DNA from 3 places in the Gordonia sp. NPDC003376 genome. Region 3 is predicted to be linked to each of the others. Evidence: predicted binding sites of a transcription regulator. Region 3 holds the regulator's gene; each other region holds the start of a gene.
The links. The regulator LexA, encoded in region 3, represses DNA repair genes until DNA is damaged. The targets are predictions, from matches to a motif close to CGAACANNTGTTCG.
Positions count from the first base shown of each region.

Region 1: a site for LexA is predicted at 1,743-1,756, ahead of ACWDUA_RS23040 (DUF222 domain-containing protein). Genes of this name have one in related genera too.
Region 2: a site for LexA is predicted at 1,798-1,811, ahead of ACWDUA_RS09810 (DUF222 domain-containing protein). Genes of this name have one in related genera too.

Region 1 covers NZ_JBSFRM010000035.1:1-3,279, forward strand. Annotated here, with positions in the region: gene ACWDUA_RS23035 (HNH endonuclease) at 482-844, opposite strand; gene ACWDUA_RS23040 (DUF222 domain-containing protein) at 973-1,728, opposite strand; gene aroQ (type II 3-dehydroquinate dehydratase) at 1,988-2,452, opposite strand; gene ACWDUA_RS23050 (arabinosyltransferase domain-containing protein) at 2,577-3,279, shown strand, end outside.
Region 2 covers NZ_JBSFRM010000007.1:96,703-99,981, forward strand. Annotated here, with positions in the region: gene ACWDUA_RS09810 (DUF222 domain-containing protein) at 1-1,758, opposite strand, end outside; gene ACWDUA_RS09815 (SDR family NAD(P)-dependent oxidoreductase) at 1,983-2,453, opposite strand; gene ACWDUA_RS09820 (acyl-CoA synthetase) at 2,450-3,279, opposite strand, start outside.
Region 3 covers NZ_JBSFRM010000002.1:277,470-280,748, reverse strand. Annotated here, with positions in the region: gene ptsP (phosphoenolpyruvate--protein phosphotransferase) at 1-1,213, shown strand, start outside; gene lexA (transcriptional repressor LexA) at 1,374-2,174, opposite strand; gene ACWDUA_RS03520 (LysM peptidoglycan-binding domain-containing protein) at 2,356-3,012, shown strand; gene nrdR (transcriptional regulator NrdR) at 3,037-3,279, shown strand, end outside.

The sequences.
Region 1 (3,279 bases), on a different contig from region 3:
CGCCAACACACCCACCTCCGAGGTGGTCACGCTCCCACCGCCGGCTACAGAGATTTCGACACGGGTCCTCGCGATGCTCGGTCCCGGCTCAATCAACAAAGAACGCGTGACTCAATCATGGAAGACGGATCGGCTCAATCATCGTGTGGCCATTGCTGGTTGAGCCGACGAGGAGCGAAGCGACAAGTCGAGTCGAAACCTCCGCCGGCCGGCCTCGCCAACGTGACCCCCACCGAGGCGGCCACCACCCAACACAAGCTACGGAGATTTCGACACGGGTCCTCGCGATGCTCGGTCCCGGCTCAATCAGCAAAGAACGCGTGACTCAATCATGGAAGACGGATCGGCTCAATCAGCAACGGGCCGTCGACAAGACGTGTCGAAACCCCCGCCGGCCGACCCCGCCAACGCCACCAACGGAGGTCCCGACACACACCACTATCTCTCTGGAATTCTCAAAGAACACAAGCTCCATCGACAGTCAGGCAGCATTCGGCAGTTCATCAGCAAACCGCCGGTTGTAGGCGGGAATCGGACGGCGACGCGGATCGACCGTCTCGGGTGGGAGCAACCACGGATGAGAGTCGGGTCCCATATACACATCCCATCCGTTGTGATGCACATCGGCATGACACGAGGTGCACAACAGGCAACCGTTGGCCAGGTCGGTGGCACCACCATCCGACCAATGCTCGATGTGATGGGCCTGAGTCCGCGACGCCGGGGCACCACACTTGATGCAACACCGATCCCGCTCGAACAGGGCGCGCCGCTGACCGGCGGTGAACAACCGTTTCGACCGCGCCATATCCAACGGAACCCGTTCGCCATCGACGATCGTCATCACCACCACACCATCACAGCTGGTTTCCAACAGCGTGCTACGGGTGATCGACCCACCGAACGCCAACACCGACCCGTCAGGTGCATCCGCAGGAACCGACAGATTGATCAACACCGACGGTAGAGCAGTCACCGACCGATCCCCCACACACCCGCGGCCACATCAAGCACCATCTCCAACGCATCCGCGCGACGTCGAGGTGCCTCGCGCGGATCTTTCGAACCATCCGGTTGCGGAACCGGGGCCGACAGCTTCTCGATCGCCGTCGCCAACTTCTCCCCGACAACAACATCCAGCGAACCGGACACCGATACCCGTCCATCATCGGTCCGCCCGATATCCAGGGCGTTCAGGTTGCGGTCTTCTTTGGCCGGTCGTCCACCGTCGGTATCCGACGAGTGATGGTCACCGAGCTGATGTGCTCGTGCCATCACCTCGGCCGGTGTCGCGCCGGACAGGACTTGGGCGAGCAGGTCGCCTTCGAAGGTCGCCCAGGTGTCGGTGTCGGGTGGTTCCCCGGCACGCATCCCGATCTGGTTGAGTCCGCGCACGATGGCGTCGACGTGTTCACCGGAGATCGCCCCGTCGGCAGCATGGTTCACAGTGCGCTCCACCACCGCCGAGGTTCCGATCCGCTGCATCCGCGCAGCGACGGCGGGCGCGAACCCCATCTCGATCAACAAGGCGATCGGTTTGTGTCCATGCTTCTGCGCCACCCGGAGCCGATCCAAGTGCCCGGCCCCGGCAGCAGCCAGCGCATCGATCACATTCCTGATGGTGACCAGTGTCTGCATGTCCGCGAAGACGACCGGCCCGGTCGGATCGTCGTCGTCGAAACGACAATCGATGAGTGCGTCGAGAATGGTGTCCAGCTCCCCCTGCATGTGTTCCATTGTAGCGAATACATGTGCGAGACGCAGACGAATTGTCAAGTGGAACAGTACTTGTGGATAAGTTGTGAAAGCTGTTCACCCTGGGGGTTCGGGTTCACCTGTGGGGTTGTTGGGGGTGGTTGCGGCATAGTCGGCCCACGGGATCGGTGTGGACGGCCGCGTCGGCGCTCACGCTCCCCACTGCTCAACCAGCAACTGCCGAATGACTGTTGAGTGGGACGACCCATCGGTCGCCGGTGCCGCGCTCGCGTCAGTCCGCGATCAGTTCCACGAGGCGTCGGATGGCGAACTCGTAGCCGCGGACGCCGTAGCCGACGATGATCCCGGCGGCGATCGGCGACACATACGAGTGATGCCGGAACGTCTCCCGCTTGTGGACGTTGGAGATGTGCACCTCCATGACCGGGACCTCCGGGATGACCAGCGCATCAGCCAAGGCCACCGACGTGTGGGTCCAGCCTGCCGGGTTGATCACGATCCCTGACACCTGGCCGCGGGCCTCGTGAATCCAGTCGATCATCTCGCCCTCGTGATTGGTCTGCGCGGCGCGCAGCCCGTAACCCAGCTCGGACGCGGTGCGTTCGGCGAGATCGACGACGCCGGCGAGGGTGTCCGATCCGTAGATCTCCGGCTGCCGCAAACCCAGGGTGTTCAGGTTGGGGCCGTTGAGCAGAAGGATCGGCAGCGGGGTGGACTCGGCGGCGTCGGTCGACATGGGGTCAGCCTACAAGCCCTCCGCGGCCCCCGGCCGGGTCAAGTACGGCCGAGGTCACGCCCTGTGGGACCCGCCCGCCGCCACGGCGCGGCCCGCTCAGACGCACCCACTACGATCACTCTTTGTGCCAGCAACGTCGAGGGTGGGGAGAGCAAAGCTCCTCGCGATCATCACCGGACTGGCGGGTCTGATCCTCGCCCTCGCCACCCCGCTGATGCCGGTCAACCAGACCACCGCGGAGATCAGCTGGCCCCAGAACGGCCAGGTCAACTCGGTCTCGGCGCCGCTGACCGCCTACGTTCCGATCGACCTCGACATCGCCATCCCCTGTTCTGCTGTCGACGACCTGCGCGACGGTGAGTCGGTGCTGCTGTCCACACTGCCCAAGCAGGCGGACAAGAGTTCCGAACGCGGCCTGTTCATCCGCCGCACCGGTCAGACCGGGGACGCCCCCGACCGCCAGACCGTCGAGGTGGTCAACCGCAATCTGCCGCTGGTGTCGGCGACAGTCGCCCAGATGAAGTCACAGGACTGCCGCGAGATCGTCGTCCACGCCGACTCCTCCGAGGTCACCGCCGAGTTCGTCGGCATGCACAACGACTCCGGCGAAACACTCACCGGAGTCGACACCAACCAGTTCAGCTCCGACCAGCGACCACAGGTCACCGGCCTGTTCACCGACCTGTCCGGCGCCGCCGCCGACCTGCCGGGCCTGCGCGCCCACATCACCATCGACTCCCGCTACACCTCCACCCCCACCGTGCTGAAGTGGCTGGTCCTGGCGGTCGGGATCGTGTGCACCCTGATCTCCCTCGCCTCCCTGGCGG
Region 2 (3,279 bases), on a different contig from region 3:
TCGTTCCCCATCCGGTTTGCGGTGCGCACCCGGTGTCCCCGGTGGGGCTGGTGGTCCTGGTGGGGCTGGTGGTGGGTCGTCGAACCGGTATCGGCGGAGGCCGGGGAAGAAATCTTCCATGGTCTCCGCGGGTCCGGGCAGGATCAACCCTTCGGGGGTGGTGTAGTCGATGACCAGCCGGCCGGTGTGGGGGTCACGGTATTGGTCGTCGATCCACCCGGAATGGGTTTTGTGGAGATGATCGAACCGGCATTTCGGATTCAACCCGATCGGGGTGGTCTGCCCACCCGCCGCCGGGTTGTGGTGATCGTATTCGGTGACGTGGTCGAGATCGGCATCGAAGGAGCTTCGGGTGCACGCCACATCGGCACACGTGCCATAGGACAGACGCACGAATGTGTCGAGGGCTGCTGAGGGCCGATACGGATCGGAGGGCAGGGTCGGCGGCAACACCACATCCTCGGGCCGAACACCTGAGGGGACCAGTCGTGTGAATCGGGCATTCGGGTGGGAGGCGAGGTCCCGCACGAACTCCGGGGCGATGACACCTTTGCCGAACAGGTAGCCGGGTGCGGCACCGGCGGGCAGGTCCGAGGAATCGGTCGACGCCACAGTCGGTGGAACATCGGGTGTGGCAGTCGGATTCGCGGCCGTGTCGATACCGGTCGGTCCCGACTCGACTGCCGCGTCACGCTCGCGGCGGGCCGACCGACGGGTGTCATCAGGTGTGGGAGTGTCGTCGGGCTGCTCGGTGGCACCGGTCGCAGTGACGTCGAGATCGAGCTGCCGTTCAGAACTGTTGTCGCTGTGAACTTCCGGCTCAGGTTCGGGTCGGGGTCGGCCGGTGACGGTGTCGAGGTCGGCGATGGTGGCCTCGTTGGCCAACAGGTGGATGACGTACTGCACGTGCGGGATCGACCCGGCCTCGGGGATCTCGGCCGGGCAGTCCTCCCGACCACAGTCACACTCGAACTGGGTCCCCGACAGGAGAGCGAACATGGCATCGGATTTCCGGTTCTGTGGTGTGCGTCCATCGTGTGGGCACACCGTGTTCGCGAGTTCGCTGATCACGAGGCCGCACAACTCGACGCGGTCGGCAGCCATGGTGCCGGCGATCTCCCCGGTCCCGTCATTGCTGAACGAGGTCCACACGCCACGTTTGTCCAGGCATCGTTCGCGGGCTTCACGGACGGCGTCACGGTCGTGGCGGAACACGACTCGGTCGGTCATGTCGGTGATGGTTTTCTTCGACCACAGTCGTCGGCGTCGGCGGATCAGCTCGGCGATCTCGGCGTCGACTTTGGGTGCTGATTCGCGACCGTGTACCAGCGCGGTCCGTGACACCACCACCTTCATCAACTCGGGGGTGATCCAGCCGTCCCGCAATACTTCCGCCACACGGGGGAGGTGGTGGAGAACGGCGATGGATTCGTCCATGAGGAGTTCGGCGGCGCGTTGGGTGATGCCACGCACACGGGAGATCTTCTTGGCCAGATCGACGAACCCGGATGGTGCCCCGGCCACACCGTGGTCGGCGTCGACGTGGCGGCCGATGAGTTCGATCACCGACTGGTAGGTCGACCAGGCGAGGAACGATCGTCCCCGATCGATCTCGCGTAACCCGATCAACAAGTCGTTGGTGGAGGATTGTTCGGGTGTTTTCGGGTCGACCCCGCCCAGTAGGTTGGCATTGGTGTGTGGGAGTTGTGGCCAGGGGGAGTCGGTGAACGACAGTGATGTCGTGGGTGTGGCCGTCATCTGATTTCCTCCCCCCGGAGTGCCTGTGACCTGCAGTAAAGAACTGTTGTTCGATTACAGGCCACGGTACACGAGGCCACCGACAAACCGGGCAACTCCGCCATTCGTGAAGACTGTTTCAGAAGGCTGTTTCAGAAGGCTGTTTCGATCGGTGCATCGTCGTCGACGCCCTCCGAAAGTAGGGGAAGGCGACCTTCCCCGACTTTCGTGACCTTCCCCGTGTTTCACCACGGGGAAGGTCGGAAATCTAGGGGAAAGTGACCTTCCCCCAGTTTCGGGCTGGCGTTTGGGCGGCGAGCAGGGAGCAGGGAGCAGGGAGCGGGGGCAGGGGCGGGCGCCGGGGTCTTCCTGCACTTCGGCCTGGACATCATCGCCACGGTGGGGGGACTCGCGCTGCTCGGGGCACTGCAGAGCGCGTTCCGGACACCGGCGGCGCCGATCTCGGTGGCGGTCGACGCTGCGGCCGTCTCGTCGCGGTCGCTGACCACGACCGACGCGCCACGCTCGATGAACAGGGCCGAGATGGCCTCCCCGATCTCGGCGCCGGACCCGGTGGCGGTCGACGCTGCAGCCGTCTCGTCGCGGTCGCTCACCACGACCGACGCGCCACGCTCGATGAACAGGGCCGAGATGGCCTCCCCGATCCCGGCGCCGGACCCGGTGACGAACACGCGCTTGCCGGACAGTTCACTCACTGCTCTCCTTGCTGCAGGGTGTCTCGGATCTCGTTCTTGAGGATCTTGCCGACCTTGGAACGGGGGAGATCGGGCCAGATCTCGATCTGTTTGGGGGTTTTCACACTGCCGATCCGTTCCTTGACGAAGGCGATCAACTCCGCGGGGGTGACAGTCTGGTCGGGGCGTAGTTGCACTGCGGCGGTGACCCGTTCACCCCACTTCGCATCGGGCAGGCCGACCACGGCACTCTCCTTGACCGCCGGATGGGCGAACAGCGCCTGCTCGACCTCGGCGGAGTACACATTGAATCCGCCGGTGATGATCATGTCCTTGGCCCGGTCGACGACGTAGAGGAATCCGTCGTCGTCGAGGTAGCCGATGTCGCCGGTGTGGTGCCACCCGAACCGGCCGACCTCGGCTGTGGCCGTGGGATTCTCGTGATACCCATCCATCACCAGCGGCCCGCGCGCCACGATCTCGCCGCGTTCGCCGTGATCGAGCAGCCGTCCCGCATCGTCCATGATGGCCACGGTGGTCAGCGGGGTGGGACGTCCCGCGGAGCGGAGTCGCTCCGTGGCGATGGAACCGTCCGGACGGAGATGGTCGGCGGGGGACATCGTGGCGATCATGTTGGGTGCCTCGGTCTGGCCGAAGAGCTGTCCGAGTACCGGGCCGATCCGGATCAGGGCCTCCTCGAGCCGGGTCGGTGACATCGGCGCGGCGCCGTACCAGAGGCATTGAAGCGACGAGAGATCGGTGCGCTCGAGGGTCGGGGTGTCGAGGAGCCCATAGATCGCGGTCGGCGGGAGGAAGGCGTGTGTGATGCCGTGTTCCTCGACGAGCG
Region 3 (3,279 bases):
GGACTCGCCGTCGGTGCTGTTCGCGGACGACCTGGCCCCCGCCGACACCGCCGGTCTCGATCCCGCGCTCGTCACCGCCCTGGTCACCCGACTGGGCGGACCGACCAGCCACACCGCGATCATCGCCCGCCAGCTCGGCATCCCGTGTGTCGTGGCGGTGCCCGGACTCGGTGCCGTGGCGGCAGGTACCACCGTGCTCGTCGACGGCACCACGGGCACCGTCGAGATCGAGCCGGCTCCGGCCGCCGCGCAGGCGGCGGTGGCCACGAGCCGCCGGCAGGCCGAGGTCGTCGCCGCATGGTCGGGACCGGGCCGCACGGCCGACGGTCACGAGGTGGCGGTGCTCGCGAATGTCGCGGACGGGGTCTCCGCGCGCGCGGCGACCGGATATCCGGTCGAGGGCATCGGCCTGTTCCGCACCGAACTGACCTTCCTCGACCGCACCGACGAGCCGACGATCGACGAGCAGGCGGCGCTCTATCGCGAGGTGATCGACGCTTTCCCGGGTGGCAAGGTGGTGATCCGCACGCTCGACGCCGGTTCGGACAAGCCGCTGCGGTTCGTCGACCACGACACCGAGGCGAACCCCGCGCTGGGTATTCGCGGAAACCGGCTCACCGCAACCCATCCCGAGATCCGGATGAACCAGCTCGATGCCATCGCCCGGGCCGCGCACGAGTCCGGTGCCACCGCGCGGGTGATGGCACCGATGATCGCCGGTCCGGCCGAGGCCGCGGAGTTCGCCGCCGAAGTGCGTGCGCGAGGAATGATCGCGGGGGTGATGATCGAGATCCCGTCGGCGGCGATCCTGGCGTCGGCGGTGCTCGCGGAAGTGGACTTCGTCTCGATCGGGACCAACGACCTGACCCAGTACACGATGGCCGCCGACCGCATGTCGGCCGAGCTCGCCGAGCTCACCGATCCGTGGCAGCCCGCCGTGCTGCACCTCATCGAGGGTGTGGCCCGGGCCGGGGCCGATGCCGGAAAACCCGTCGGGGTGTGCGGCGAGGCGGCCGCGGATCCGCTCCTCGCCTGCGTCCTGGTCGGGATGGGCGTCAGCTCGTTGTCGAGTGCCCCCGTCGCGGCGGCGGGTGTCGGTGCACGGCTGGGGCAGGTGTCGCTGGCGCAATGCCGCGACGCGGCACGGGCGGCCCTGGCGACCTCGCAGGCTGCCGACGCGCGAGCGGCTGCAGCCGCGGTCCTGGCGGGCTGACAACCGCACGGCCGTGCATCGCGTGTGACAACCGCGAGGCCGTGAATCACGGTGTGGGAATCCCTGTGCGACAACCGCTGCACGATGACGCCGTCTGAAGAACTGCCTTCCGGGATGCGATTCCGGGAGGCGGTTCTCGTCGAGGCGACTCAGCCGGGTGTCAGACCCGGCGCATCACGGTGACGACCTTGCCGAGGATGACGGCGGTGTTGCCGGGGATCGGGTCGAAGAGCTCGTTGTGGGGCATCAGCCACACCTGGCCGTTGCCCCGCTTGAGGGTCTTGACGGTCGCCTCGCCGTCGATCATCGCGGCGACGATGTCACCGTTGTCGGCCACATTCTGCTGACGGACCACCACCCAGTCGCCGTCGCAGATCGCGGCGTCGACCATCGACTCGCCGACAACCTTGAGCATGAACAGCGATCCGTCTCCGACCAGCTCGCGCGGTAGCGGGAAGACATCCTCCACCGCCTGCTCGGCGAGGATCGGTCCGCCGGCCGCGATCCGGCCCAGCACCGGGACGAATGCCGGGGTGGGCAGACCGGCCGCGGTCGGGTCGTCCGACGGATTCGGGTCGATCTGGTTGTCCTGCACGTTGACCGCACGCGGCCGATTGGCGTCGCGTTTGAGCAGGCCCTTGCGTTCGAGGGTGCGCAGCTGGTGGGCCACCGACGAGGTCGAGTTGAGACCCACCGCATCACCGATCTCCCGGATGCTCGGCGGGTACCCGCGTTCGCGGACCGACCGGCGGATCACCTCGAGCACCTCGCGCTGACGCTGGGTCAGCGTGGCCTCGATGACGACCGGATCGATCGCATCCGGGTCGGCCGCGGCCCTCGACGCCCCGGTCCTCGACGATCCCGCCCTCGACGACGCCGCCTTGGGCGACCCCGCCTTCGACGACCCGGCCCTCGACTTCGCGCCCGACGACCCGGCCGCGCGCCGCGTCTTGTCACTCATCGCGTACGTGTCCTTTCCGTGCCGCCCCGCGTCGGCATCTCTGTGGTCGAGGTTATCCCACGTTCCCGACAACCTCAAACACCTGTTCGAGGTGTTTCCACGACATTCGTCAGAGCTCCGTGATAGAACTTCGAACAACAGTTCATCGAACGCGTGATCGAGAAACGGGAGGCTCTCTCTCATGCAGACAACCCTGACAACCGAACGTCGGGTGGGCACACCCACCGACCGGATATCCGTCGCCGCCGTACCGCGACCTGCGGCAGGGGTCCGCGGCGCCGATCGTCACCCCGTCGGTCGGCGTCCCGGCGGCCGCGGTGCGCTCGGGCACCCGGGCGAGGTCGAGGGCACCCGCGCGGGTGTCCAGCCCCGCGGCTTCGGCGAACCCCACACCGGCGAGCGCCGCGCCGCGGCCGAGATCCGGAGTCGTGGCCGTGTGGTGGCGGGTCGTGCCGGTGCCATGCGCGGTGGGGCCGGCCGTGTGGCCTGTGCCGACCCGGTGCGGGTCCCGGTGTCCACCGCGTCGAGGGGTGTGTTGTCGGCAGTCCATCGTCGGCGTCGCACCACCGCGGTCGCGGTGATGACCGGTGCCGCGCTCGCGATGCTGGTGTGGATCGTCGCGATCGCCGGCTCGGACTACCAGCGTGCCGCCGTCCCGTCTCCGGTCTCCACCCAGGTGGTGCACGTCCGGGCGGGGGAGTCACTCGGATCGATCGCCGCCCGGGTGGCCCCGGACATGCCGACCCGGGTGGTGATTGACGAGATCGTCGAGCTCAACGACATGGCGGGCAGCGGTCTCCAGGTCGGGCAACCACTGCTGACGCCGCGTTACCGCTGACCGGTGGGACGGTATTGTCGTGGTATGCGCTGCCCGTTCTGCAGAAACGAAGACACCAAGGTCATCGACTCGCGTGTCGCCGACGAGGGGCAGGCGATCCGTAGACGACGTTCGTGCAGTTCCTGCGGCCGCCGCTTCTCCACCGTGGAGACCGCCGTGCTCGCCGTGGTGAAGCGCAATGGCGTCACCGAACCGTTCAGCCGCGAGAAGGTCATGCGCGGCGTGCGGCGGGCCTGCCAGGGGCGCCACGTCGACGAGGACGACCTC